Regions from separate parts of the Bradyrhizobium sp. SZCCHNR2028 genome, predicted to be linked through region 1. Evidence: predicted binding sites of a transcription regulator. Region 1 holds the regulator's gene; each other region holds the start of a gene.
The links. Region 1 encodes LexA, which represses DNA repair genes until DNA is damaged. Its sites were predicted from a motif close to TGTTCNNNNTGTGTTCNG; they were not measured.
Positions count from the first base shown of each region.

Region 1 (7,248 bases):
CAGGCTATCACATGGCCGTCGTCGCCGGCGTCGTGTTCTTCGCCGTGCGCGCGCTGCTTGCGCTGATCCCCGGCCTCACTATCAGCCATCCGATCAAGAAATGGGCGGCCGCGGCGGCGCTGGTCGCGGCGGCGTTCTACCTGCTGCTGTCGGGCGCGGAGGTCGCGACGCAGAGATCGTTCTTCATGACGGCCGTGGTGCTGATCGCGGTCATGGTCGATCGCCGCGCCGTCACCTTCCGCACGCTCGCGGTCGCGGCGATGATCGTGCTGATCGCAGCACCCGAAGCGCTGGTGCATCCGAGCTTCCAGATGTCGTTCGCGGCGACGCTCGGCCTGGTCGCGCTGGTGCAGTTCGGCCTGCCCAAACTGTTTGCGACGCCGGACAGCTCCACGACGCAGCGCATCGCGCTGTGGGGCGGCCGCGAGCTCGCGATGCTGCTGCTGGCCTCGCTGATCGCGGGGCTTGCGACCACGCCCTATGCCGCGTTCCACTTCCATCGCGTCACGCCCTATGGCGTGCTCGCCAATCTCGCGGCGATGCCGGTGGTTTCGGTGCTGGTGATGCCCGCCGGACTGCTCGGCCTGCTGGCGGCGCCGTTCGGGCTCGACGGTCCCTGGTGGACGCTGATGGGCCTCGGCATCGACTGGATGATCGCGGTGACGCGCTGGGTGGCGGCGCTGCCTGGCGCGGTCGGGCGCATCCCGGGCTTCGGCATCGGTCCGCTGATCCTGGCCAGCCTCGGCGTCATCCTGATCGGCCTGCTGCGCACACCGCTGCGCTGGTCGGGTGCCGTCGGGCTCGTGGTGGCCACCGCGTGGGCCGCCACGACGCCGTTGCCCCACGTGCTGATCGCCGGCGATGGGCGCGCGGTGGCGGTGCGCGGCCGTGACGGGCGCCTGCATGTGATGCGCACCGGCAAGGACGTGTTCGCCACCAAGGAGTGGCTCGCGGCCGACGCCGATGCCCGGCTGCCGGCGGATTCATCGCTCGCCGATGGCGTCTCCTGCGACGAGGCGGGCTGCGTGGTCGCGATGCTCGACGGCCGATTCGCCGCCTTGACCCTGCGCACCGAGGCGCTCGAAGATGATTGCGCCCGTGCCGCGCTGATCGTCACCGCGCGCGCCGCGCCGTCATCCTGCGCGGCGGCCGTCATCGATCGCCAGCGCCTGCAGCAGCAGGGCGCCTTGATGCTGGTGCAGCGGGGCACCGGCTTCTCCGTCACGCCGGTGCGCGCCGGCGGCACCGACCGCCCGTGGTGGCCGGCGCCCGCCGAGGCCGGCGAGTTCGACACGACGCTGACGCCGCGTGCGCCGGTGTCGCGGCTTCAGGACGCGACGCCGCCGGAGACGGAGCAGGGCGAGCAGGATTGAGCGCCGGACAGCTCGAACGTGCTGAGATGATACAACGTGCTGAGATGATACTCGGTGTCGTCGGGTCCATCGAACAGCGAGGGACCTTCGACCAGCGTGAACGCAGCGCCCGGATATCGTTGCCAGACGGCGATGTCATCAACCGTGACCGTTAGCCATCCGAACGGAAGCATGTAGCGGCCGGGCTCGGTGATCCGGTCGGCCTTGTTCCAATCGATCTTGTTGACCGCGGCGGCAAGCTCCCCCGGCACACAATGCCGGCCGAGGGATGTCGTTCCTATTCGATGCGATGCCGGAGCGTGAGGTTCGCCCGAAAGGACCTTGCGCTTGCAGAAACCAAATCTCCCCCGGCCGAAAGCTCGCTCATGACCGAGAGAAATGCGGACGCGCAGGCGCTCAGGTGATGCTGATGCGGCGAATCGGTGTGGCCTGCGAAGCCGGAACGTCCTCCGCCACGCCCGGGCGGCGCTCGGCCGGCTGCTTGCTGACCGGCAATTGTAGCACGGTGACGCGCTGGCCCTCGCAGAGCTGGGTCACCAGCACGTGGCGGCCGTCGGCGAATTCGATCGCGTCGTGATGGCGATCGGGGATGTGCGTCTCGATGCTGTTGAACTTCGCGACGCGCTCGCGGATCGTCCGGGTCCAGAGCCAGCGGCTGTCGTAGCGGACGTCCTCGACAAATGCCAACTCGGTGCCGGGCAGCATGCAGACGGCGACGGTCGGCTCGCTCTCGAGGGCGAAGCCGCGGGTGGCGGTGCCGCGAAACGTCGTCGAGATCAACGTCTCGCCGACCTTGGCGGGACGGGACGCAACCGCATGGAGGCTGTAGTCACACATCGGATCGCTCCTCGTTGAGAGATAGCCGACCCACGCTCCCCCCGGACAGGCGCAGGCCTCTATCAGAGTGGACATCGATGGTGATGTTAGCGCGCGCTTCACGGCAATTCTGCGCTGATCTGCACCGCGTGCGCCCGCGGGCGATCACAAGCGTTTGAGCATGCCGCGCTGCACATCCTGAGGTGCATTCGCGCGTGACCAATTTCGATCGGCGGCGAAGCGCGTGCGCCCGTCGCCGATCGACCGATCGCGTCCGCGATCAGTACTTGCGATACAGCCCGACCAGCTTGCCTTGGATCTTCACCCGGTTCGGCGGCAGGATGCGGACCTCGTAGGCGGTGTTGGCCGGCTCCAGCGCGATCGATGCGCCGCGGCGGCGGAAGCGCTTCAACGTCGCTTCCTCATCGTCGATCAGCGCTACCACGATGTCGCCGGTGTCGGCGGTCTCGTTGCGCTGGATCAGCGCCATGTCCCCGTCGAGGATGCCGGCATCGACCATGGAGTCGCCGCGCACCTCAAGCGCATAGTGATCGCCGTTGCCGAGCATGTCGGCAGGCACGCTGATGGTGTGGCTGCGCGTCTGTAGCGCCTCGATCGGGGTACCGGCGGCGATGCGGCCCATCACCGGCACTGCGACGGGGCGCTCGCCATCGTCCAGCGCGGGAGTGCTGGTGCGCACCTTGCCGAGATTGCCCTCGATCACCGATGGGGTGAAGCCGCGGCGGTTGTTGGCGGCCTGTGACAGCTCGGGCAGCTTGATCACCTCGATCGCGCGGGCGCGGTTGGGCAGCCGGCGGATGAAGCCGCGCTCCTCGAGCGCCGTGATCAGGCGATGAATGCCGGACTTCGAGCGCAGATCGAGCGCATCCTTCATCTCGTCGAAGGACGGCGGCACGCCGGCTTCCTTGAGCCGCTCGTTGATGAACCGCAGAAGTTCGTACTGTTTGCGCGTCAGCATCTCGACCTGGTCCCCAGTTTGTTGTCGTCCGAGTCCAGGAGCTGCGCCTTGAGCACAAACCGGCTGAGAGCGCCTTGGAGTCGGACCATCATCGCGTCGCCCGCAACATACTAAAAACAAATCATGAACGGACACTATATGTTCGATGTGTGTTCCGCAATCCTTAAATTGTAGTGAACGGACCGGGCTTTGCCGGGGGAAACGGCCTAGCTCGGCAGGCGCAGGATCTCGCACGGGCTGCCGGCGGCGGCCTTCGGCGCAAACGCCCGCCGGATCACCAGCGCCTGCGAGAGCGCGAGATTGCCGAGCAGCGACGAATCCTGCTGGGTCACCGGCGTTGCGATCAGGGTGCCGTCGGCGCGCTCCTCGAGCTGCGCCCGCAGATAGTCCTCGCGCGAATCGTTGGCCCCGAGTTCGCGGCCGAGCAGGGCGGTCTCGCGTGGCATGCGAGCTTCGTCGCGGCCGAGCAGCCGCCGAATCAGCGGCACCAGGAACAGGATGGCGCAGACATAGGACGACACCGGATTGCCGGGCAGTCCGATCACCCTCATGTCGCCGAGCCGTCCGTGCATCATCGGCTTGCCCGGCCGCATCGCGATCTTCCAGAACGCCATCTCGACGCCCTCGGCTTCGAGCGCCTGCTTGACGAGGTCGTGATCGCCGACCGAGGCGCCGCCGGTCGTGATCAGGATGTCGGCCTTGGCCTCGCGCGCCCGCCGGATCCCGGCGATCGTGGCCTCCATCGTATCCGCGGCGATGCCGAGATCGATCGGTGTCGCGCCCTCGCTGCGCACCAGCGCCCGCAGGGCGTAGCCGTTGGAATAGACGATCTGGCCCGGGCCGGGCGTCGAGCCAGGCATCACGAGCTCGTCGCCGGTGGCGAGCAGCGCCACCTTCGGCCGGCGCCGCACCGGCAGTGCCGGATGATTCATGCTGGCCGCCAGCGACAGGTCGCGGTCGCTGAGCCGGCGGCCCGCCTTCAGCAGCACCATGCCCTCATGAAAGTCGACGCCGGCGGGCCGGATGTGCCGGCCCTTGATCGCGGCCTCGGTGATCACGACGTGGCCATCTTCGGCGATCGTGTCCTCCTGGATCACCACCGCGTCGGCGCCCTCAGGGACAACGCCACCAGTGAAGATGCGCGCCGCCTCGCCGGGTCCGACCACGCGATCGAACGGCCGCCCCGCCGCGACCTCGCCGATCACCCTCAGCCGCACCTTGGCCTGGGCTGCGTCCGCCGCGCGCACGGCGTAGCCGTCCATCGCCGACATCGCCTCGGGCGGCTGCGTCCGCAGCGCCGCGAGGTCGCGGGCCAGGATGCGGTGATGGGCCTCGTCCAGCGTCACCAGCTCCTCGGCCAGCGGCTCGGCGCCGGCGAGCACGGCGGACAACGCATCAGACACCGGCATCAGGGCCATGAGAGTTCCTTCGGACGGAGACGGCAGATCGAATGAGTCGCCTTCTAACCGAACGCGCACGGCCCGGCCAAGGGCTCAGGCCGCTTCCTGCCTTCTGATCGTCTGATGTTGGCCGCGTCCGGGCCGCTGCCTCACGACCGCGCGAGAAACCCTGCAATCAGTGCGCAGAAGGTCGACCGCAGTGCCAAGGCGTTGGCCGATGCGCCGTTCCGATTAGCTCCCGCCCCGCGTTCTATCCAGCAGCCGCGCGACAGGCGGCGCGCTCGGTCGTGTGCAGGATATCCGCCACCATGTTCCGCAGCCAGACCGATGCTGCATCACGATCGAGCTGCAGCGGCCAGACCATCGAGACGGCCGGCAGCCGCAGCTTCAACGGCGCGGGACAGAGCGTCAGCCCAAACCGCGGCCCGTAGAGCTTTGCCATCCTGGTCGGTATCGTCGTGATCACCGGTGACGCGGCCACCGTCGCCAGCACGCTGAGGAAATCCGAGGAGGCCGAGACCACGTTGAGCTCGGTCCCGATCTCGTCAAGCGCCGCCTCCAGGCAGCCCTGCAGGCTGTTGGTCAGCGTCACCAGCGCGTGGGGAAGCGACAGATAGTCGGCGAGGCTGATCGGCGTTTTCATCGCGATGCGCTTTGGATTGTAGACGCAGCTCAGAGCCTGCTCGAACAGGAACTGGGATCTGTGCCGCTGTGCGACGGCCTCGAAGCAGCCGACCGCAACATCCAAGGCGCCATCGTCGAGCAAACGATGCACCTCGTTGCGTTCGGTCGGCCGGCTGAGAAGCCGCACGCCGGGCGCCGAGCGACGGAGCGCCGCCGCAAGCTCGGGGATCAGCAGCAGCTCGACCTCGCTCGAAAATCCCAAGCGGATGGTGCGCTGCTCGGTCGCCGGGTCGAACTCCGGTGCGGCGTGCAGCGCAGCCTGCATCTGCGCCAGCGCTGCTCGAACCGGCCCGGCGAGCGCCGCCGCCCGCGGCGTCGGTTGCATGATCGTGCCGACGCGGACGAACAGCTCATCCTGCAGCAGCACGCGAAGCGTCGACAGCGAATGGCTCATTGCCGGCTGCCCCACCTTGAGGCGCGCCGCCGCGCGCGTGACACTGCGCTCCTGAATCAGCGCGTCGAATGCGACCAGCAGATTGAGGTCGAAGGAGCGAAGATCGAAGTGGTCGATGGACTGCATGAGTTGGATCGATTTGAGGAATGTATGACCTAGTCGTAGATCTCGGCCCAGACAAGATCACCGTTCGGATCGAGGCCGCCAGACATGCAGGACATCACGACCTATCGCGTCGGAGACGCCACCATCACGAGGATCTTCGAGATCGGCCTCGATGCGGTCGAGGGAGAGTTTTTGTTTCCGGGCGTAGAAGCAGACAGCATCGTTCGGGAACGAGGCCAGGTGGGGCCGGGATCGGTCGATCCGCACACGGGATCGTTGCGCCTGAGCATCCATAGCTGGCTGGTGCGGACGCCGGAGCGGGTGGTCCTGATCGACACGGCCACCGGCAATGACAAGGAGCGGCCCGGCGCAGCAGTTCTGCATCGCTTGAACGAGCCGTTTCTCGACCGGCTGCGGGCGGCCGGCGTCGCCCCTGGCGATGTCGATCTCGTCCTGATGACGCATCTGCACGCGGATCATGTGGGGTGGAATACGCAGCTTGCCGATGGCCGTTGGACGCCGGTGTTTCCGAACGCCCGGTACGTTTTCTCAGGCCGCGAGCGCGCCTATCTGGCGGCACTGTCGGCCGCTGACGGCTCGGATGCCGCGATCAGGGATGCGGCCGGTCTCGGTCGCATGCTGCATCCGCCGCTGCCAGGGGTCTACGAAGACAGCGTGCTGCCGATCGTCGAGGCCGGCCTCGCGCGTGAGATCACGGTCGATGGCAGCGAGGTCGTGGATGGCTTCCGCTATCTGCCGAGCCCTGGTCACAGCATCGATCACGCCTGCATCAGTCTCACCTCGCGCGGCGAGCGCGCGCTGTTCTGGGGCGATGTGATGCATCATCCGCTGCAGGTCGCGCGTCCGGATTGGAACTCGGTCTATTGCGAATTTCCGGACGCGGCGCGGAGCTCACGCCAATGGGCGCTGAACCACGCCGCCGAGACCGGCTCCCTCGTGTTCACGACCCACTTCGCCGAGTCCTCGGCCGGGCGGATCAGCCGCGACGACGACCGGTTCGCGTGGCACTTCGCCTGATCCGAGGTGACCATGACCGAGAACGCAACGTCCTCCTCGCGCATCGTTTCCGAGCGCCGCCTGATCGAAGGCCCGGTGTCCGACGTCCAGCTTCAGCTCATCAACAAGCGCCGGCATGACGTGCAACGGTTCTCGGCCGAGCGCACGCTGGTGATGATGCACGGCGCCACCTTTTCATCCGCCAGCCTGTTCGACGTCGCGGTTGGTGGCGCCTCCTTCATGGATGTCCTGGCGCAGGCCGGCTACGATGTCTGGGCCGTCGATGCGCGCGGCTATGGCGGCTCCAGCCGGCCGCCGGAGATGTCGCGGGCGGCCGAGGAGGGATCTCCATTGGTCAATGCGCGGACCGCCGTGGACGATTTCGGCGCGGCGGTGGACTTCATCTGCCGGCATCGCGACGTCCCGCGCGCCAACGTGCTCGGCATGTCCTGGGGCGCCACCGTCGCGGGCATGTTCGCG
Region 1 is NZ_JAUHJF010000001.1:115,712-122,959, forward strand. Features, by position in the region: gene QX121_RS00555 (ComEC/Rec2 family competence protein) at 1-1,373, shown strand, start outside; gene QX121_RS00560 (hypothetical protein) at 1,328-1,546, opposite strand; gene QX121_RS00565 (hypothetical protein) at 1,770-2,210, opposite strand; gene lexA (transcriptional repressor LexA) at 2,470-3,168, opposite strand; gene glp (gephyrin-like molybdotransferase Glp) at 3,375-4,586, opposite strand; gene QX121_RS00580 (LysR family transcriptional regulator) at 4,819-5,772, opposite strand; gene QX121_RS00585 (MBL fold metallo-hydrolase) at 5,857-6,789, shown strand; gene QX121_RS00590 (alpha/beta hydrolase) at 6,802-7,248, shown strand, end outside.

Region 2 (7,248 bases), on a different contig from region 1:
AGACGCCTTCTCCATCTCGCCTGCCAGCAGCGCCTTCACGGCCTGACTGCGTCCGGACAGGAAGTCGGTCGCCTCGCGCACGAGCTCGGTGTAGCCGGGGAAGTCGATCTCCTGGGTGCAGGGACCCGCGCAGCGGCGGATCTGATGCAACAGGCAGGGGCGGGTGCGGCTCTCGAAGAACGAATCGGTGCAGGAGCGGATCAGGAAGGCGCGCTGCAGCGCCGTGATGGTGCGGTTGACGGCGCCGGCCGAGGCGAACGGTCCGAAATAACGCCCGGGTCGCGACTGCGCGCCGCGGTGCTTGAGGATCTGCGGCGCCCAATGGTCGCCGGTGATCAGAATGTAGGGGAACGACTTGTCGTCGCGCAGCTGCACGTTGAAGCGCGGCTTGAGCTGCTTGATCAGGTTGGCTTCGAGCAGCAGCGCCTCGGTCTCCGTGGTGGTGGAGACGATCTCGACAGTCACGGTGGCGGCGATCATGCGCAGGATGCGCGCCGGCAGCGGCGCGTTGGCGCGGGCGTAGGACGACAGCCGCTTTTTGACGTTCTTGGCCTTGCCGACATAGAGCACGTCATGGGCTGCGTTGAGCATGCGGTAGACGCCGGGCGAGGTCGGCGCCAGCCGCACCGCGTTCTCGATCGCGGCATGGCCGATCGCCAGCGGGCCCTCGCCGACCGCCTCCAGGCTCTCCTCGGCCAGCTCCGGCAGCCGGCCGTCATCGTCCTCGTCCGCAGCCGGGGCGGCGGGATCGAGGTCGGGCGTGTCGATGGCCTCGGGGGGCAGGTCGGCAGAGGCGCCACGCCGGCTCGGGGGCGTCGGCGCCTTGGATGGGTCGGAGCTGTGGGTGGTCATGTCCAACAAATTAAGCGCTGCCGCGCCGCCTCGCCAGCTTGCGATGGCGCCATGCACAGGGCAGGGCGGTAACGCTTCGTTAAGCACGTTAATGGCCGGGTAACCCGGCTTAACAACGGCTTAACCTAAAACTCTCGATAAAAGCTCACGAAAGAAGCGAGAGTTCCGTAACCACGTCGGCCCGCGCAGCACAGTCGCGCGGCGCATGCTCCGGGTGGTGACGGCGAGTTGCGTGGAGTGAGCGATGAACAGGTTCTTGGTCGGTGCTGCCGCCGCGGCGGGCTTTGGCGCGGCGGCTCTCGGATCGGTCTCGGCGCAGGCGGCCGATCTCGGCTATGGGCGCGGCGCGCCCTATACCGTGAACCAGCCCCTCAACGCCTATAGCTGGGCCGGCCCCTATCTCGGCGGCACGCTGGGCTACGAATGGGGCACCGTCGGCAACAACCCGACCAAGCCGTCCGGTCTCACCGGCGGCCTGACCGCGGGATACAATTGGCAGAACGGCCCATGGGTGTTCGGCGCCGAGGGCGACATCAACCTGACCGGCGCCAACGACACCTTCGCGCCGTGGAAGTTCTCGAACCCGTGGTTCGGCACATTGCGCGGCCGCGCCGGCTACGCCTTCAACAACATCCTGTTCTACGGCACCGGCGGCCTCGCCTTTGGCGGCCTGCGCGCCGAGACCTTCGGTCTTTCGGAATCGCACACCACGGTGGGCTGGACGCTCGGCGCCGGCACCGAGTTCGGCCTGGCGCAGAACTGGACCGCCAAGATCGAGTATCTCTACGTCGATCTCGACAGCAGCAATTTCGTCATCACGGGGGCGAAGAACGACTATCGGTTTGGAGTGGTGCGCGCAGGCATCAACTTCCACTTCTGATGGCAACGAGGGAATAGGAAGAAGAAACGTCGAACGACAACCTCCCGGCCGCTCGCGCGGCCGGGATTTTTTTGTCGGAGTCCCTTTTGTCGTAGTGCTCCGTGCAATCTGGAGGCATGCAGCATCGCGCGCGGCCTGCACGTACGAGCCGGCAATGCTGTGCACGCGAGCCGGCGGCGCTGCCGGCAGCTTCCAAACGAACGAATGAGGTGCCGTCGAGGCGCCCGCGGCTGCAGTCTCACGCTGGTGCGTGAACCGTCGCCTGGTGGGCTCGCTCTAAGACGACAGGACCAGGTTCACCGCCTTCGGGCCCTTGCCCTTCTTGTCCGGCTCGACCTCGAAGCTGATCCGTTGTCCCTCGGTCAGATCCTTCAGGCCCGCGCGCTCCACCGCCGTGATGTGCACGAACACGTCGCGTCCACCGTCGTCCGGCTTGATGAAGCCGTAGCCGCGCTCACCATTGAAGAACTTGACCGTCCCAGTCATGGCCATCGGGAAACTCCTCCCCCGCAATGCTTCCTCCACTGCGCGCTCTGCGCAGCGTCCGACCGGACATCACTTTGATCGGAAAGCGTTGGCCACCTTAACGCCCAGCGCTCGCCACGCCGGATCGTCTGGATCTTGTTAGGCCTTGATCACCCCGCCGCAACCATTCGCGGAAGCGGAACGTAAAGCCAGTCTTACAATTAGACACAATAATACGGTTCCGCGCCGATTGACTACGGCTTTTCGACCAGTCGCCGTTTCAAGCTTTGGGGAATTCGATCCGGAAGCGCGCCGCGCCGCCCTGGCCGAGCGGCTTCTGCAGTTCCTGCAGGATGAGCTTCAACTCGTCATGCAATGTCCAGGGCGGGTTGACGATCAGCAGCCCGGTCGAGGTCAGCGCCTCGCCTTCGATCTGCGGCGCAACACTGAACTCGATCCGCAGCACCTTGCCCGGCGGCTTGGCCGCGGCCGCGAGCGCCGCGACGCGATCGGTCAGCTCTTCCGTCGCGCGCCGGCTCTTGGCGGGATACCAGAGCACGTAGATACCGGTGGTCCACTTTGCGAAGGCCGCAGCAAAGCGGTCCGCGAGGCGCTCGAACTCATCCTTGGCCTCGAACGCCGGATCGATCAGCACCACGCCCCGGCGCTCGTTCGGCGGCACGAAGGCGGGCAGGGCGACCCAGCCGTCGAGATCGACGACGCGGGCCTGGGTGTCGCGGCGCAACTGATCGATCAGCTGCTTGCGGGGGATCGGTGCGAGCTCGCAAAGGGTCATGCGGTCCTGCGGCCGCAGCAGCGCCCGGGCGATCAGCGGCGAGCCGGGATAGGCAACCAGCTCGGCCTTCGGATTGAACGATCTGATGATGTCGAGATAGGGCGACAAGAGTGCATAGGCCTGCTCGGAGAAGCGCGCCTGCAGCACGCGAGCGATGCCGGTGAGGAACTCGCCACTGCGGATGGCCTCGTCGCCGGTGAGATCGTACAGGCCTGCGCCGGCATGGGTGTCGATCACCCGGAACGCAGCGGGCTTCTCCTGGAGGTAGACCAGGATGCGCGTCAGCACGATGTGCTTGATGACGTCGGCAAAGCCGCCGGCGTGAAAGGCGTGTCGGTAGTTCATGCGGCACGAGTTACGCCGTTCCGCGTCAAAAGGGTACCCCGTCGATGCGCCGGATGGATCCAGAGAGCATCGGATCAGCGCCGCGGCGAGAGGCGCCGCAGGCCGACGCACTGCGGTCGCCCGATTCGGCCGTCGCTAGCCGCCGCGGACCGGCGGCATGTTGACCTCGTCGCGCCGGCAGGCCTGGCGGTCGATCTCGTCGCAGTTGCGAAACTCCAGATCCTTCGACAGGCAGATCCGGACCTCGCTCAGCCTGGTGCGGTTGCAGGTGACGGCAATGCCCGATGTCGTGAGCTTGGGGTTGGCCTTGATGAAGGCCTCCTCGACCGCCCCCGGCGCCACCGTCTTGGCCTCCGCAAGATCGAGGAATTCCGGCGGGATCTTGATGGCGGCGCGGGCCTTGCGGATGATTTCGAAGTAGGCCTTCGCGGACAGGCCGGCGCAGGTGCCGTGCTTGTCCCACTCGTTGTAGATCAGGCCCGGCGCCGGCATCAGGTCGAGCATCGAGGTCATGATGTTGCGCGGCAGGCGCGGCGCCGGCTGCTCGCAATATTCGGGGTAGCCGTTCTCGTATTGCGGCCACAGCCCGTGCACGACGAACGAGTAGGGCCGGCCGCCGCACTGCTGGGACCGGTTGCCGCGGCCGCCTCGCTCCTCGGCTTCGGCACAGTACGAGGGCGACCAGGATAGCGAGAGAACGTAGAAGTCGAACGCGCCCGGCGCGTTCTGGCGACGGTCCTGCGCCTCGGCGGAGCCAGCCGCGAGCACACCCACCAAGAGGGCAAAGCAGGCGATCGTTATGGACAACAGGACGGCAGGTCGGCGCAGGCAATCGAACATGGCGAACTCCCCGGACAATGCCAGGAGCCTAGCAGCGCGCCGGAACATTTCAAGAACAAAAATGGCTGCCCCGAGGCAGCCATTCGTCAGCCGGCCGCCCGCGCGAGCGGCCGATGGTCCGACAAAATCGAATCAGGGCTTGGCGGCGCGGCAGGCCGGATTGAAGGCCCAGTTGCGATCGAGGCCGACGACGCAGAACTCGACGCCCTGGTCATAGCCGGCGAAGCCGCCATCCTCGATGATCGAGAAGTTGACGGTGCGCGCCTTGCCGTCGCTGATCATCACGCTGCCGGTGCAGAAGCGGCGCGGAATATTGTCGGACTGCCAGGGGCGGAAGGCGATCTCATGGACGTTGGCGACGCCGGTGATCGTCAGCGAGGAATTCCAGAAGGTGCTCTCCTTGTCCTGGAATCGCGACACGATGGTCGGAATGGCCGCCTCGCAGGGGGCAACCCGGCCTTCGTACTTCGGGCCGGACAGCCAGAAGTTCATCTCGAGCGGATTGGCGGCCTGAGCCGGGGCGGTGGCGACGATGGCGGCAAGCAGCGCGCCACAGGCGGCGCCGAACATCTTGAAAGGTGAGCTGAAGTCGCGCATGGGCCGTCCGCAAGGCTGATCCGGGAGCGTGGACCGTGCCGCGGCGGCCACAGGAGGTCAAGTGCAACGCGGCAACACTCCACGATTAGTCCTGTTAACGCGAGGCTGGTGTTCTTTTCTTGACCGCACAGGACCTTTAGGATGGCAGGCCAGCTCAAGGAGAATGCAATGCGGACGCTGAAGGCCGGACTCGTGAAGACTGCAGGCCTCGCGGCCGTCGGGATGCTGCTGGCCGCCGCGCCGGCTCTGGCCGACGTGGTGCCGCCCTTCAAGGGCAACGACACCGGCGGCATCATCGCCTATCAGCTGGCCCAGAGCACGGATGCGCGCCAGCTCGCGGTCGATCATTGCGCCTCCTACGGCAAGGTCGCGAAGTTCCGCGCCGTCGATGCGCGCTATGGCGGCTACGTCTCGTTCGCCTGCCGCTGGGTGCCCTATGGCTCGGCGCAACGGCCGCTGCGGACGCTGTACTAACGTTCTCCTAATTGCCATCTTTTGGCGGCATTCGCTCCGACATCGCGCAACGAGCCGGAACGGAACACATGACCTGCACACGCACTGCCATCGGCCTTCTGGCCTGCTGTCTCCTCAGCGTGACCGCGAGTCACGAGGCCCGTGCCGTGGACCTGCCGGTGCGCAAGGCGGGCCTGTGGGAATTGAAGATGGTCAGGTCCGGCGGCCAGCTGCCGGAGATGACCATGCAGCACTGCACCGACGAGACCACCGACAGGGACATGAACAACATGGCCTCGCCGATGGCGCAGCAGGTCTGCTCCAAGCAGGACATCCAGAAGACCGCAACCGGCTATGTCAGTGATGCCGTCTGCAGCTTCGGCGGCATGAACACGACCTCGCACGCCGACATCACCGGTGACTTCAACTCGGCCTACACGGTGAAGACCACCTCGCGCATCCAGGGCGGTGCCGCCGGCGCCGCCAAGGAGACCGCGATGACCATCGAGGCGAAGTGGCTCGGCGCCTGCAAGCCCGACCAGAAGCCCGGCGACATCGTCATGCCCGGTGGCATGAAGATGAACATCAAGGACATGAACAAGCTGAAGAACCTCATTCCGGGCGCCAAGCAGTAGGCGGGCGGCCGTTGCGTTTGGCGGCACGAGCGCAGAGACATGGATCGTCGCTCATTCGCGGACGCAAAGCACGATCTTCCCGATATGTCGGCTCGTCTCCATGCGGGTGTGCGCATCGGCCGCCTCGGACAAGCGATAGATGCTGTCGATGTGCGGCCGAATGGCCGTCCCGAGAAGGGGCCCGACGCGTTGCCGCAGGTCGGCCGCGATGCGTCGTTTGAGGTCCAGTGCCGTCGAACGCAGGAACGTGCCGGTGATGCTGGCCCGGCGCGCCATCAGGCCGCGCAGCGGCACCGCCAACTCGTTCCCATGTCCGGCTGAGAGCAGGGCGATCCGTCCGCCCATTGCGAGCGCCGCAAGGTCCTGCGCGATGTGAGCGCCTGCGGAGGTGTCGAGGATGCAGTCGACACCACGCATCCCCGTCGCCACGCGGATCTGCTCGGCGAGATCAGGATCGGCGTAGTCGAACACGGCGCTGCAGCCGAGCCTGAGCGCCGCGGCGCGCTTCTCTGTGGTGCCGGCGGTGGCGATGACGGGATGACCCAGCGCGCGCAGGAGCTGGATCGCGATCGTGCCGACGCCGCTGCTTCCGCCATGAATCAAGGCGGTCTCGCCGGGCGCCATGCGCATCAGCTCGAAGAAATTGAACCAGGTCGTGAACAGCGCCTCGGGCAGCGCGGCGCCTTGGATCCAGTCGAGGCCGCTCGGCAAGTCCAGGGCAAGATGCTGATCGGTGGCGACGTATTGCGCGTATGAGCCGCCGTCGGTCAGTGCGATCACCGCTTTACCCAGCCGTTCCCGGGGAACGTTGGTGCCGCAGGCCACGATGCGCCCCGAGGCTTCCAACCCCGGCACGGGATTGGGCTCCCGCGACGGCCCGGCAGCGCGCTGGTTGCAGTCATGACGGTTGATGCCGGCGGCTGCGACCTCGATCAGCACATCGTCTGGTCCGAGGCGCGGGACCGGCCAGTCCTGTCGCTCCGACAGGACCTCCGGGCCGCCCGCGGCGCTGATGATGACGGCGCGCTGATCGTCCGGAATCATGCTTGGTCGCTCATGTGCTCACTTACCGACCAGGCTGCACTTGCTACGGTCGAGCGGGCGAAATGCCTGATCGGGGGCGATCTTCGTCACCAGCTTGACGAAGTCCCAGGGGCCCTTCGATTCGGCGGGGGTCTTGACCTGGACCAGATACAGGTCGTGCACCATGCGCTGGTCGTCGCGGATCTGGCCGTGGTCCGCATAGGCGTCCGAGACCGGCGTCGCCTTCATCCTCGCCATCACGCTTGCGCCGTCGTCGCTGTCGGCATCCTTCACCGCCTGCAGATAGTGCCGCACGGCCGAATAGACCCCGGCCTGTATCTGTGACGGCATCGCCCTCCGGC
Region 2 is NZ_JAUHJF010000002.1:76,640-83,887, forward strand. Features, by position in the region: gene uvrC (excinuclease ABC subunit UvrC) at 1-852, opposite strand, end outside; gene QX121_RS03515 (porin family protein) at 1,097-1,732, shown strand; gene QX121_RS03520 (cold-shock protein) at 2,009-2,224, opposite strand; gene QX121_RS03525 (23S rRNA (adenine(2030)-N(6))-methyltransferase RlmJ) at 2,478-3,338, opposite strand; gene QX121_RS03530 (ribonuclease T2) at 3,474-4,178, opposite strand; gene QX121_RS03535 (hypothetical protein) at 4,311-4,775, opposite strand; gene QX121_RS03540 (hypothetical protein) at 4,944-5,249, shown strand; gene QX121_RS03545 (DUF3617 domain-containing protein) at 5,318-5,863, shown strand; gene QX121_RS03550 (NAD(P)H-quinone oxidoreductase) at 5,915-6,907, opposite strand; gene QX121_RS03555 (ABC transporter substrate-binding protein) at 6,926-7,248, opposite strand, start outside.
Region 2: the regulator LexA is predicted to act here: its motif matches at 4,219-4,236, upstream of QX121_RS03530 (ribonuclease T2).

Region 3 (7,248 bases), on a different contig from region 1:
GCGCCAAGGCCTCCAACGGCCGCTATCACGTGCTCGGCGGCACGCTGTCGCCGCTCGACGGCGTGGGCCCGCAGGATCTCACCATCGATGCGCTGGTGCAGCGCGCGCATGCGCCCGAGGTGTCCGAGATCATCCTCGCTTTGAATGCGACGGTCGACGGCCAGACCACCGCGCACTACATCACCGACCTCCTGCAGGAGGCGAACGTCAAGGTCACGCGGCTGGCACATGGCGTGCCGGTCGGCGGCGAGCTCGACTATCTCGACGAAGGCACGCTCTCGGCCGCGATGCGGCAGCGGACCTTGTTCTAAGCACAGACGGAAGTGGAATGATGACGAAACGCGGATTCGGCAAACGGCTGGCTTTGGGCGCGATTCTGGCGGCGCTCTCGGCGCCGTCAGTGCTGGCGCAGCAAAGCGAGGCGGCGCAGAAGGCGGGCAAGCCGCTCAATGCCGGTGACGTGCTGTCGGGCGAGCTGAACGCGCTGAAGCTCAAAGGCGCCAAGCCGGGCCAGCCGTCCGCCGCCTATCAGATCACGAGCGAGCCGCGCCGCCTGCCGCCGCCGAGCGGGCTGTGCAATCTGGAGACCGGCCCGGAGACATTCCAGCTCGTTACCGCGAACACGGCGCAGGCGTCGCAGCTCAAGGGTCTGCTCGGCAAGCAGATCGCGGTCAAGGTCGACGAGATCGCCTGCGCCCAGGATGCGGGACAGATGAGCGAGGCGGTCGTGACCAAGTGGAGCTTAGTGAAGCGGTGAGACCTGATTGGGCCGTCCACGCGAGCGCGGCGTCCTGACTTTCCGCTGTCAGCGCCCGGCTCGACCGGGCGATCCAGTACCCCGCGGCTGCTCGGTCGATGGCTGACGTCTCTGGAATACTGGGTCACCCGTCGGAGCCTGTCATCGGGCTCGTCGAAGACGACACCCGGTGGTGGGTGACGACGGTCGAATGTGAGGCGCAGCTACACCTTCACTGGCCCCAACTGGTCGAAATGTCCGCGCCGCTGCAGCCAGGCGAGCAGCACAAGGCTCGGGATCGCGACCAGCACGCAGATCACGAAGAACAGCGGCCAGCCGGTCGCCTTCGCCACGTAGCCGGCGCCTGACGACAAATAGGTGCGCCCGACCGCGGCGAGCGCGGTCAGCAGTGCATATTGGGTGGCGGTGTGCAGCGGGTTCTGACACAGCGCGGAGAGATAGGCGACGAAGATCACGGTGCCGACCGCGCTGGTGAAGTTTTCCGCCGAGATCGCCAGCGCCAGTGCCCATTGATTGACTCCGACGATCGCAAGCCAGGAGAACGAGAGGTTCGCCAGCGCCTGCACCATGCCGCCGATCCAGAGACTCGTCGCGAGCGAATAGCGTCGCGCGACGAAGCCGCCGGCAAAGCCGCCGGCGAGCGTCGCGGCGAGGCCCACGCCTTTCACAATCGCGGCGTAGTCGACCTTGCTGAAGCCGAGATCGATCACGAACGGCGCGGTCATCGTGCCGGAGAAGGCGTCGGTGAACTTGAACAGCACGACGAAGGCGAGCGCCGTGAGCGCATCACGTCGGCCGAGGAACTCGACGAAGGCTCCGGCAGCCGCATGCATCACGCGGGTGAGCGCGGTGTCCGCACCCATCGCGGCCTCCGCCTGCTGCGACTGGGCCGGCTCGGTCGCCGCGAGGGCCGTGATCGTGCCGATCAGCACCAGTACGGCCATCGCAACATAGCCCCACATCCAGGACGACGGACGCGTCAGCCCCGAGTTCTCGAATGCACTGACCACCACCAGTGCGCCGGCGGTCGAGACCAGCATGCCGATGCGATAGGCGGCGACATACGCCGCCATGCCCGCGGCCTGCTCGCTCTCCGGCAGGCTCTCGACGCGGAAGGCATCGACCACGATGTCCTGGGTCGCCGACATCGCGGCGACCAGCAGCGCGGCCAGCGCCACCATGAACGGCGCATGTGCCGGATCGGTGAGCGCCAGCAGCAGGATGGCGCCGATCAAGAGCAGCTGTGCGAACACCAGCCAGCCGCGCCGCCGTCCAAACGCGCGCGTGAGCAGCGGCACGTGCAGCGCGTCCACCAGCGGCGCCCAAAGGAATTTCAGCGTGTAAGGCGTTCCGACGAGGGCGAACAGCCCGATCGTGCCGAGATCGACGCCGAGCTCACGCATCCAGATCTGAAGCGTCGAGCCGGACAACGCCAGCGGCAGTCCCGACGAGAAGCCGAGGAACAGCACCACGAGCACGCGCGGCTGCAAGTAGACGGCCATGCTCTCGCGCCAGGTGGGGGCGGGTTTGGCAGCGCCGGGCTTTGGAGCGGCAGCAGGGATCTCGGAAGCGGCGTCAGGTGCGGTCATGGGCGGGTGGTAGCAGATTTGAACGGCCTTCGCGACGCCACCATCACTCCCCCACCTGCACGCGTCCCGCCAGCGGAAACAGATCCGGCGTCGTGCCGGTAACCGGCGCGATGCGTGGTGAGTCCACCGGCGCATCCTGCTTGCTGAAATCGAGCTCCTCGATGCGGGCGGCGCGCTTCTCGATCTTGTCGGCGGAAATGAGGATCTGGCGGATGTCCTCGCCGACATCGCCGAAATGCTTCTGCAGTTTGAGCACGCGCTCGCGCAGGCGGCCGAGATCGTCGCCGAGGTTGATCACCTCGTTGCGGATCTGGTCGGCGGCGTCGCGGATGCGCGCATCCTTCATGATCTGCTGCATGACCTGGATCGCCAACATCAGGAGCGACGGCGACACCAGCACGACGCGGGCACGATAGGCTTTCTGGATCACGTCGTCGAAGCCGTCATGGATCTCGGCATAGACCGATTCCGACGGCACGAACATCAGCGCCGTGTCCTGCGTCTCGCCGACCACGAGGTACTTCTCGGCAATGTCATTGACGTGGCGGAGCACGTCGGTGCGCAGCCGCTGCGCCGCGGCGCGCTTCTCCTCCTCGGTCACGGCGTCGTGCAGCGCGGTCACGGCTTCCAGCGGAAACTTGGCGTCGATGCACAGCGGTCGCGAATCGGGCAGGAACACGACGCAGTCGGGCCGCTTGCCGCTGGCGAGCGTGTGCTGAAACGCGTAGCTGCCCTTCGGAAGCCCGTCCTGGACGATCGCCTCCATGCGCGCCTGGCCGAAGGCGCCGCGCGACTGTTTGTTGGCGAGGACGTCGCGCAAGGTCGTCACTTGCGTCGTCAGCTCGCTGAGATCACGATGGGCGTTGTCGATGATGCCGAGGCGCTCGTGCAGCACGCGCAGACTATCCATTGTGTGGCGCGTGCTCTGCTCCATCGACTGTCCGACGCGGTGGGTGACCGCATCGAGCCGTTCGTTCACGCTGCGGGCCAGGTCCACCTGACGGCCGGCGAGCAGCTGGGCCATCGCGTCGACCCGGCCGGAGGCCTCGCTCTGGACGCGGATCATCTCGCCGAACCGTTGTTCGAGCTCGTCAGCCCGCATCGCCTGCTGGGCGGCGAGCTCCGCGCCGCGCCGTCCGGAGCGGGCCACGGCGGCCACGATGATCACGAGCAGCAGCAGCACCAGTACGCCGAATCCGATCAGCGCATCGCTCGCCCTGATGGGCAGGTCGCCGATGATGACGACGACAGGATTGAGGGATTGGCTGACGGTCATCACCCCCGTCTATCCGATTCGCGCAAGCTCGCGAACGAAGAGAGAACAATTATGGTTAAGGGCACGTTAAGAATCATGGTTAACGAAACGTTGAAATTCATGGTTAGTGAAGTCTTAACCGCGAGCCATCACATTGACCGCGCCGGTTCCGCGGCTTAAATCGCGCGCCATGTCCCTAAGAGAAATCATCATCCTGCCGGACCGGCAGTTGCGGCTGGTGTCCAAGCCGGTCGAGAAGGTCACGCTGGAGATCCGGCAGCTGGTCGACGACATGTTCCAGACCATGTACGACGCGCCGGGCATCGGGCTCGCAGCGATCCAGGTCGCGCAGCCGCTGCGCGTCATCACCATGGATCTGGCCAAGCCCGATGCCAACGGGGAGGGCAAGCGCGAGCCGCGCGTCTTCATCAATCCCGAGATCATCGCCAAGTCGGACGAGCTGTCGCTCTACGAGGAAGGCTGTCTGTCGATCCCCGAATATTACGAGGAGGTCGAGCGGCCGGCACGCGTTCGCGTGCGCTTCACCGATCTCGACGGGGTGGTCCGCGAGGAGGATGCCGAGGGGCTCTACGCCACCTGCATCCAGCATGAGATCGATCATCTCAACGGCGTGCTGTTCATCGACTATCTGTCGAAGCTGAAGCGCGACCGCGTGATGAAGAAGTTCACCAAGGCCGCCAAGCGCGCCAGCGAGTAACGGTTAACTCTCTCCTCCGTCATGCCCGGGCTTGACCCGGGCATCCACGTCTCGCCGCGCGTTACAGGCAGCTCGACGTGGATGGCCGGGACAAGCCCGGCCATGACGCGGAGGATTCGGCAATGCAGGATCTTCCACCAGATGCCGCTTCGCCTGATCTTCATGGGCACGCCGGATTTCGCCGTGCCGACCCTGCTCGAACTCGCCGGCCACGGCCACGAGATCGCGGCGGTCTATACGCGCGCGCCGAAACCCGGCGGCCGCCGCGGCCTCGCGCTGCAGCCGACGCCGGTCGAGACCGAGGCGCGCCGGCTCGGCATTGCCGTGTTCACGCCGAAGACGCTGAAGACCGAGGAGGCCTTGGCCGAGTTTCAGGCTCATCAGGCCGATGCGGCCGTGGTCGTCGCCTACGGCATGATCCTTCCCCAAGCCATTCTCGATGCGCCCAAGCTCGGCTGCTACAATCTCCACGCTTCCCTGCTGCCGCGCTGGCGCGGTGCCGCGCCTATCAACCGCGCGATCATGGCGGGTGATGCCGAGTCCGGCGTCATGGTGATGAAGATGGATGTCGGGCTCGACACCGGCGATGTCGCGATGGCCGAGCGCCTTGCGATCACCGACGCGATGACGGCGTCCGATCTGCACGACCGCCTGTCGCGGATCGGCGCCGATCTCATGGTGCGCGCGATGGCGGCGCTAGAGCGCGGCGGGCTGACGCTGACGAAGCAGGCAGAGGAAGGCGTCACCTACGCCGCCAAGATCGAGAAGGCCGAGGCGCGGATCGACTGGACGAAGCCGGCCCACGCGGTGCTGCGGCACATCCACGGCCTGTCGCCATTTCCTGGCGCCTGGAGTGAGTTCACGCTTGATGGCGAAGCGGTCCGCTTGAAGATCCTGCGCTGCGCGCTTGCCGACGGCGGGGGCGAGCCGGGCGCCGTTCTTGACGAGCAGCTCACCATCGCCTGCGCCGACGGCGCCATCCGCGTCACCGAGCTACAGCGCGCCGGCAAGGGTCCCATGAAGGCCGCGGATTTCCTGCGCGGCACCCGTATCGCGCCGGGCCTGCGTTTCGGCTGACCACCTCATCTCGTCATGCGCGGGCTTGACCCGCGCATCCATCTCAAGAACAAGCTTCGTCCAGGGATGGATTGCCGGGTCGAGCCCGGCAATGACGGCAAAACTCGATCGGGTCAGATGCCCCGCTACAAGCTCACCATCGAATATGACGGCGCGCCGTACTGCGGCTGGCAACTGCAGGCGACCTTGCCGTCGGTGCAGGGCGCGCTCGAAGCGGCGGTGCAGGCGACCTGTGGCGTGCCGACCCGGGTGCATGGCTCGGGGCGCACCGATGCCGGCGTCCACGCCACCGGTCAGGTCGCGCATTGCGACGTTGAGAAAGAATTCCGGCCCGACAAATTGCGCGACGCGCTCAACGCGCATCTGCGGCCCAACCCGATCGCGGTGCTCGACGCCGAGATCGTTCCCGACACCTTCGAAGCACGCTTCTCCGCCCGCAGGCGGCACTATCGCTATCGCATCGTCAACCGCCGCTCCAATCTCGCGCTCGAGGTCGGCCGCGTCTGGCGCGTGCCGCAGCGGCTCGACTCGGACGCGATGCACGCGGCGGCCCAGCGGCTGATCGGCAAGCATGATTTCACGACTTTCCGCGACACGGAATGTCAGGCAAAATCGCCGGAGAAGACGCTCGATCAGCTCGACGTCGTCAGGGACGGCGATGCCATCACCATCCTCACCTCCGCACGCTCCTATCTGCACAGCCAGGTGCGCTCGATGGTTGGCTCGCTGGTGTGGGTCGGGCAGGGCCGCTGGAGCGCCGATGATCTCGCTGCCGCGCTCGCCGCGCGCAATCGCGCCGCCTGTGGCGTCGTCGCGCCGCCGGAAGGCCTCTATCTCGTGAAAGTCGACTATTGAGATTGTTCTGCAGTGGAACCCGCGAATCGCTATTAGCTGCCAATGATTATCCTAATGAGTAGTCGTTTCGGGAGTAAGGGACAGGATTCATTAACTCCAAATTGAAGCCCTCGCTGCTATCCGGACCTCAGGCTGCTGTCCAGCGAGGTCGATCGTGCGCATTCGTCAAGTCTTCCTGCTCTCTTTGCTGCTCGGGGCCGTCATCGGCCTGCTCGCAACCATGTTGTTCGCCTGGCAGCAGCTGACCTCGCTGCAGGCCGCGAGGACGGCAGGCCGTGATACGCAGCTGCTGGCCGCCATGCTGCGGCTGCCGGAAAAGCTGAACCTCGAGCGCGCCATGGTCAATCCACGCCTGGCGTCGCCGAATCCGGCGAACTCGGACGAGCTGGCCGCGCTGCAGAAGATACTTCAAGGCTCTGACGACGCCTTCGCCAAGGCGCGCAGCCTGGCGCTGCTGAGTGAAGACACCGCCGCGCTGGACTCGATCCAGCAGAAATTGCGTGCGACGCGCGGGGCCGCTCTCGATGCCGTCGCGCAGGCCAAGGCGGCGCGATCCGAAGCAATCGTCCGTGATTACGTGCCGCAGATGTTCACGATCCAGGAAACGACCGGCAGCCATGTCGACGTGATCGTGCGCCGGATCAATGCGGCCAATCCAGCGGTCGGCCAGGCCGCGCGTCTTGCCGTGATCGGCTGGGATTTGCGCGACTGGGCCGGTCGCGCCACGACGACGTTCGTTCGCATGATCGCGACCAAGCAGCCGATGGCGGGTGAACCGGCCGAGGCGCTCGCGACGTTCAAGGGACGCATCGAGCGCATCTGGACGACGGCCAAGCTCGCTGCCGCAGAGATCAACCAGAAGCCGATCTTCGCGGCCCTGACCGAGGTCGAGAATGGCTATTGGGCCCGCGGCGGCGAGTTCTATTCGTCGCAGGTGGCGCCGAACCGGGGCAAGGTGCTCGAGCTCGATCCCGACCAGTTCCTGCGGTCCGTATTC
Region 3 is NZ_JAUHJF010000009.1:148,727-155,974, reverse strand. Features, by position in the region: gene recR (recombination mediator RecR) at 1-311, shown strand, start outside; gene QX121_RS16935 (hypothetical protein) at 332-757, shown strand; gene QX121_RS16930 (AmpG family muropeptide MFS transporter) at 961-2,346, opposite strand; gene QX121_RS16925 (DNA recombination protein RmuC) at 2,390-3,622, opposite strand; gene def (peptide deformylase) at 3,792-4,319, shown strand; gene fmt (methionyl-tRNA formyltransferase) at 4,461-5,396, shown strand; gene truA (tRNA pseudouridine(38-40) synthase TruA) at 5,514-6,251, shown strand; gene QX121_RS16905 (methyl-accepting chemotaxis protein) at 6,406-7,248, shown strand, end outside.
Region 3: the regulator LexA is predicted to act here: its motif matches at 3,653-3,670, upstream of QX121_RS16925 (DNA recombination protein RmuC).

Region 4 (7,248 bases), 120 kb from region 1:
TCGTCGATATTGGCCACGGCCACGGCAAGGCCGACCAGGATATGAGCGCGGTCGCGCGCCTTGTTGAGCAGGAACTTGGTCCTGCGCGTGACGACACGCTCGCGGAACGCGACGAAGATCGTCAGCAGGTCCTTCAACGTCATCGTCTGCGGGCGGCCGCCGTCGAGCGCCAGCATGTTGGCGGCGAAGCTCGTCTGCAGCGGCGTGAACTTGTAGAGCTGGTTGAGCACGACGTCCGGCACGGCGTCGCGCTTCAGCTCGACGACGACGCGGTAGCCGTCGCGGTCGCTTTCGTCGCGCAGGTCGGCGACGCCTTCGATCTTCTTCTCGCGCACCAGCTCGGCGATGCGCTCGACCATCGTGGCCTTGTTCACCTGGTAGGGGATCTCGGAGATGATGATCGCCTCGCGATCCTTGCGGATCGTGTCGATCGTCACCTTGCCGCGCATCATGATCGAGCCGCGGCCCAGATGGTAGGCCGAGCGGGCGCCCGCGCGGCCAAGAATGATGCCGCCGGTCGGGAAATCCGGCCCCGGAATGATGTTGATGAGGTCATCGATCGTGAGCGCGGGATTGTCGATCAGCGCGATGCAGGCATCGATCACCTCGCCGAGATTGTGCGGCGGGATGTTGGTGGCCATGCCGACCGCGATGCCGCCGGCGCCATTGACCAGCAGGTTCGGATATTTGGCCGGAAGAACCGACGGTTCCTTGTCCGAATTGTCGTAGTTCGGCTGGAAGTCGACGGTGTCCTTGTCGATGTCGTCGAGCAGCGGGATCGCCGACTTGGCGAGCTTGGCTTCGGTGTATCGATAGGCGGCCGGCGGATCGCCGTCGACGGAGCCGAAATTGCCCTGGCCGTCGATCAGCGGCACGCGCATCGAGAAGTCCTGCGCCATGCGCACCATGGCGTCGTAGATCGACTGGTCGCCATGCGGATGATATTTACCGATGACGTCGCCGACCACGCGCGCGGACTTGACGTATTTCTTGTCGGGCGTGTGCCCCTGCTCGTACATCGAATACAGGATGCGCCGGTGCACGGGCTTGAGGCCGTCGCGCGCATCGGGCAGCGCTCGCGACACGATCACGCTCATCGCGTAATCGAGGTAGGAGCGTTTCATCTCGTCGAGGATGGAAACGGGACGAATGTCGGAAGGTCCGCCCGGCTCGCCGGGCTTCTCATCTTCTTTATCGGACAAAGGGGATACCGGTCGGTTTTGACACGCGAAAATCGCTTGGAATCATATAGCGCAGGAGCGCGCCGCAGGCCACCCCCAAACCGAGGTGGGCTGCGCTTTTTCTGCTCGCCTTTCCAGGGACTTAACCACATGACACGGCTCCGCGAGGCTTGCTCGGGAACCGTCTCTGGCTAGGGCCCGAAGACCACCTTGTGCATGATCCGTCCGGGCAGCAGCGTGAACAGTCCGGCAATCACGAGGGCACCGGAAAACAGCGTGATCATGGCCCGGCGATGGGCCGCCACCCGATGGCGGTGCGCAGCCCACACCGCAAGCGGCAGCACGGCCAACGTGTAGAGCGACAGCAGGTGGATCGGGCTCCATGGCCCGACCAGCCGGATGGTGTGGATCCAGAACGAGCTGACCGCAACGGCCGCCATCAGCGCGACCCAGACCCAGCCGATCGTTCGATGCGGCAAGGTCCCCTTCGGGGCCGCGAACTGGACGAGTCCCAGCGCAAACGCCGTCATCGCGGCGACGGCGTGCAGCTGGACGGCGGGTTCAGCAGCGAGCAGCGGTGCGAAGCTCATGCAACACCCCCGTGGTCAGACGGCAGCGGCCTGAACGTCGTGCGGCCGCCCCTGCGCCTCAGAACGGAATGTCGTCGTCCATGTCGCTGTTGCGTCCGCCACCACCGGCCGAAGCGACCGCGCGGCGCGGCGGCGCCATCGACGGACCGCTGCTGCCGAAATCGCCGCCACCCATGTCATCGGAGAAGCTGCCGCCACCGCCGCCGCCCCGGCCATCGAGCATCGTCAAGGTCGAGTTGAAGCCCTGCAGAACGACCTCGGTCGAGTACTTCTCGACACCGCTCTGGTCGGTCCATTTGCGGGTCTGCAGCGCGCCCTCGATGTAAACCTTGGCGCCCTTCTTCAGATACTGCTCGGCGACCTTGCAAAGGCCCTCGTTGAAGATCACCACTCGGTGCCACTCGGTCTTTTCCTTGCGCTCGCCGGTCGCCTTGTCGCGCCACGTTTCCGACGTCGCAATGCTCAGATTGGCGATCGGCCGCCCATCCTGCGTACGCCGGATCTCGGGGTCCTTGCCAAGATTGCCGACCAGAATCACCTTGTTCACACTACCCGCCATCACCACTCTCCCGCGGTTCTCGATCATCGGACCGGCCGTCCACACCGGCCTCACGGCGTCCGGTGGCTAACCCTTCCTCTCGCGGCGGACCCTATACGGTTGCCGCGCGGTCCACCCGCCCTGTCCATTGCTTATCCACATATAGCAGGCGGAAGGCCATTGTTCCAGTTTTGTTCGCGCGCATATGTCTACAACCGTGCGTCGAGTTCCGCGGAACTCGATGGAACCGCAACTTCTCGCAATGGAACCCGCAAAAAGTTCCCTTATTCACGGAAAAGGGATTAACTTTCATCAAGTTAGCTCGCCGCACTTCCTCCTCGGCTGTGGCTTTTGGGAGACGGTATCCAGGGTTGAATAGCGTATATTTCTGGACGGATTGGGGCCGCAAGCGTGGTCGCACCAACTTCACAGAAGTGCGTCTCCGGGGACCAATTGGAGACGCCCAACGCGGGAGACTTGGGATGAAAAGAATTTTTCTCGGAGCTGTCAGCTTAATGGTTTTGGGGGCGCTGACGCCGGCGGGAGCCGCCGATCTCGCCGCCCGCCCGTACACGAAGGCCCCGGTGGTGGCGCCGGCGCCACTTCCGACCTGGGCCGGTTTCTATCTCGGTCTGCAGGGCGGCGGCGGCTGGGGCCGAAGCAACGAGACCTTCTTCGGAGCGCCCAATACGGCGATCTTTGCCGGCACCCAGAACTATAACACCAGCGGCGGCTTCATCGGCGGTGTGATCGGCTACAACTGGCAGGTTGACAACATCGTGTTCGGTCTCGAGGGCGACTATCACTGGGCCGACATCAACGGCCGGTCGGGCGTCATCAACGCCGGTCTCGGCGATACCTACTTCACCAGGCTGCGCGGCTTCGGCGACATCAAGGGCCGCCTCGGCTGGGCTGCGGGTCCGGCGCTGTTCTTTGTCAGCGGCGGCGCTGCCGTCGGCGATCTCCAACACCGCTACGACGCAGCGCTCAATGGCGGCGCGGCGAATAGCTTCGCTCAGAACAACTGGCGCTGGGGTTGGACGATCGGTGCCGGCGCCGAGTACATGTTCGCGCCGAACTGGTCGGCCAAGGTCGAATACAACTATCTCGACTTCGGCAAGAGCTCGATTCAGTACAGCGCGGTTCCGGCCAATCGCTCCGAGTGGAGCGACACCGTGCACACCGTCAAGGCCGGCATCTCCTATCACTTCAGCGGCCCGATCGTGTCGCGCTACTGATTGCACGCGCAAATCGAATGTGTCGAAAGGCCGGCTTCGCGCCGGCCTTTTTTGTGTGCCAGAACCGGTACTTGCTGGGCCGTTGTGTCATTTGGGTGACGGCTTTTTACGACGGAAGGGGCTATCAAGGTCCGGCGGGTGGGCGTTGGTGAGAGTGTGCGTGCGGGCGTCGGACTTGGTTTGGGGAATGCGATGAGAAGGCTGTTGCTGGGGGCGACAACTTCGCTGGCGCTGGGGATTGCGCCGGCCATCGCTGCCGACTTGCCCGCGCGCACCTTCACCAAAGCGCCTGCGATGATCACGACGATCTATGATTGGAGTGGCTTCTATATCGGCCTGAATGCCGGTGGCGCATCGGCCCGCACCTGCTGGACCAACAAGGTCAGCTTCGCCGGCGTGGCCGCAACCAACGCGGAAGGCTGCCATGATGCGACCGGCGCGCTGGCTGGCGGCCAGATCGGCTATCGCTGGCAGGCCGGCGGCTGGGTGTTCGGCGTCGAAGGCCAGGGAAACTGGGCCAACCTCAAGGGCAGCAACACCAGCCAGTTCGTCCCGCCCGTGACCAACCAGACCAAGATCAATGGGATCGGCTTGCTCACCGGCCAGATCGGCTATTCCTGGAACAACGTGCTCTGGTACGTGAAGGGCGGCGCCGCGGTTGCGGGTGAGAAGTACAACGGTCTGTCCACGGCAACTGGCGGTGTGCTCGACCAGTCCAGCGCCACGCGCTGGGGTGCGGCTGTCGGCACCGGCGTCGAGGTCGGCTTCGCCAAGAACTGGTCGGTCGCAGCCGAATACGAGCACCTGTTCATGGGCAACCGCACCCTGGGCTTCTCGGGCGTTCCCGGTGGAGCCGCGGGCCGGACCGATGCGGTCGGCCAGGACGTCGACATGGCGACGGTCCGCGTGAACTATCGCTGGGGCGGCCCCGTCGTATCCAAGCACTGACTTTTCCAAGCGCTGACCCTCGAGGACTGGTGGTCGAGGGTCTGACGCGCCAAGCGCTCACCCGCCCCTCGCGCTTCGGGACAGCTCTGCGATCTGCACGACCGGTCGCGATCTTTACCAGCGCTTAAGTACGTTCGGCACATCCCGCCACGCGCCTGCTCCCGATCACGAGTTTAGAAAGCAGTCTCTCCTACAACCAGCAACAGGCCACCTTCGCGTGGGCCCGGATCGGAGGGATCCGGAGCGTGGTGTATTGGGACTGGGGAGAGACGAATGCAGAAGACGACCTTGATCTTGACCGCAAGCGCCGCGGCGCTGGGACTGGCGCCGGCCTCAGCGGCCGACTTCGCGACGCGCCCTTACAGCAAGGCGCCACCGCCGGCTTATGTCACGCCGCTGCCGAACTGGGCCGGGTTCTACCTCGGCGTCAATGGCGGCGCCGATTGGAGCCACAACTGCTGGACGCTCAATCGCGTCGGCGGCGTGCCGGTCGTGCCGACCCAGTCCGAAGGCTGCCACAATGCCTCGAGCGGCCTCATCGGCGGCCAGGTCGGCTATCGCTGGCAGGCGGCGAGCTGGGTGTTCGGCGTCGAGGCCCAGGGCAACTGGACCGACCTGAAGTCGTCCAATGCGAGCACGGCGGCGCTGGCTGCGGGCATCACCAACAACACCAAGACCGATGCGATCGGCCTGTTCACCGGCCAGGTCGGCTACGCCTGGGGCAACGTGCTCTGGTACGTGAAGGGCGGCGCCGCCGTCACCCACAACAAATACACCGGCACGGCGAATGCGGCTGCGCCCTTCCCGGTCGGCACGCTGCTGGATTCCGCCAGTGAGACCCGCTGGGGCGGCACCGTCGGCACGGGCGTCGAGTTCGGCTTCGCGCCGAACTGGTCGGTCGCCGTCGAGTACGACCACCTGTTCATGGGCTCGCGCGACATCAGCTTCCCGGCCACCGCAACCGTGCTGTCGCGCGTCGATACCATCAAGCAGGACATCGACATGGCGACAGTCCGGGTGAACTATCGATTCGGGGCGCCGATGGGCACGCGCTACTGAAAAAAGCCGCCGCTCGCGCGCATTCGGAAAGGCCGGCCCTCGCGCCGGCCTTTTTCGTGTCAACAGCCCGGCAGCGTCGCGGCGTTTTTGTGCTAAATATATGATTTATAATGCTTTTTCGTTTCTGTGGCGGGCGCGTTACAGCCTCGCCGGGATGCCCTGTGTATGACTTGCCCATCGCTTGTCATTCCAACCTCCCGGGGGAGAATTTGATGAAGAAGTTGTTTGTGATCACGACGGCGCTCGTCGGCATCGCAACGGCCACGTCCGCTTCGGCGGCCGACATGGCGGCACGTCCCTATACGAAGGCGCCGCCGATGGTCGCGCAGATCCTGAGCTGGTCGGGCCTCTACGCCGGCATCCAGGGCGGCGGCGGCTGGGGCACCAGCAAGGAGACCTTCCTCGGCCGCTTCAATGCGCCGGGCTTCCTGGGCACCCAGAACTACAACACCAATGGCGGCTTCGTCGGCGGCGTGGTCGGCTACAACTGGCAGGTCGACAACGTCGTGTTCGGCCTCGAAGGCGACTATCACTGGGCCGACATCAACGGCCGCTCCGCCGTGGTCAATGCCGGCCTCGGCGACACCTTCTTCACCAAGCTGACCAGCTTCGGCGACATCAAGGGCCGCCTCGGCTATGCCGCAGGCCCCGCCCTGTTCTTCGTCAGCGGCGGCGCCGCGGTGGGCCAGTTGCAGCATCGCTATGACGGCGTCCCCGGCAACGTCTTCAGCCAGAACACCACCCGCTGGGGCTACACGGTCGGCGCCGGCGCCGAGTATATGTTCGCGCCGAACTGGTCGGCCAAGCTCGAGTACAACTATCTCGACTTCGGCAAGAGCGCGATCCAGTACAGCGCTTTCGCAACCAACCGCTCCGAGTGGAAGGACACCGTCCACACCGTCAAGGCCGGCCTCAGCTACCATTTCGGCGGCCCGGTCATCGCCAAGTACTGACACCTGCAACCGACAGGTTCCGAGAAAGGCCGGCGAAAGCCGGCCTTTTTTGTTGCCCTGATGCCACCTTGCCGGCTCGCCACACCCGGAACGAAGCAGTTGAGTGACATAGGCTTTCTGGAACTTGCCCGTAAAAACGCGGTTTGGCCGCGAGTGTGTCTTCAGGGTGACGGTAATCCGTACGGAACCGGGCTATAGGAACCTCGTCAACTTGAACGGGTGAGTCTGTTTCGTGCGTAAAACTCTCGGTGCGATGCGGACTGCTAGGAATTAACTGGAGACTGGAATGAAGAAGATCCTGCTCGCGACCGTGGCCTTGGCCGCCCTGGCCGCTCCCGCTGCCGCCGCTGATCTTGCCGCGCGCCCGACCTATACCAAGGCGCCGGTTGCCGCGCCTGTGCTGACCTGGACCGGCTTCTACATCGGTGCCATGGGCGGCTATGCCAACGAGGATGCTGACTTCGCGGCCATGAAGGGCGGCTTCGCTGGCGGCACCGTCGGCTACAACTGGCAGCAGGGCGCTGTCGTGTTCGGCCTCGAGGCCGACGCCGCTTGGGCCGACATCAACGCAAACGTTGGCGCGCTCGGTGTCAACGCCGAATCCAAGATCCGTGACTGGGGCACCGTCCGCGGCCGCATCGGCTACGCCTTCGGCCCGACCCTGCTGTACGCGACCGGTGGTTACGCCTGGGCTGACAACCGCGTCTCGCTGACGGCTCCGGGCTTCGCCGCTTCGGACAG
Region 4 is NZ_JAUHJF010000001.1:231,374-238,621, reverse strand. Features, by position in the region: gene gyrA (DNA gyrase subunit A) at 1-1,202, opposite strand, end outside; gene QX121_RS01140 (DUF2306 domain-containing protein) at 1,373-1,771, opposite strand; gene QX121_RS01135 (single-stranded DNA-binding protein) at 1,830-2,330, opposite strand; gene QX121_RS01130 (outer membrane protein) at 2,792-3,547, shown strand; gene QX121_RS01125 (outer membrane protein) at 3,740-4,495, shown strand; gene QX121_RS01120 (outer membrane protein) at 4,769-5,554, shown strand; gene QX121_RS01115 (outer membrane protein) at 5,767-6,507, shown strand; gene QX121_RS01110 (porin family protein) at 6,794-7,248, shown strand, end outside.
Region 4: the regulator LexA is predicted to act here: its motif matches at 2,491-2,508, upstream of QX121_RS01135 (single-stranded DNA-binding protein).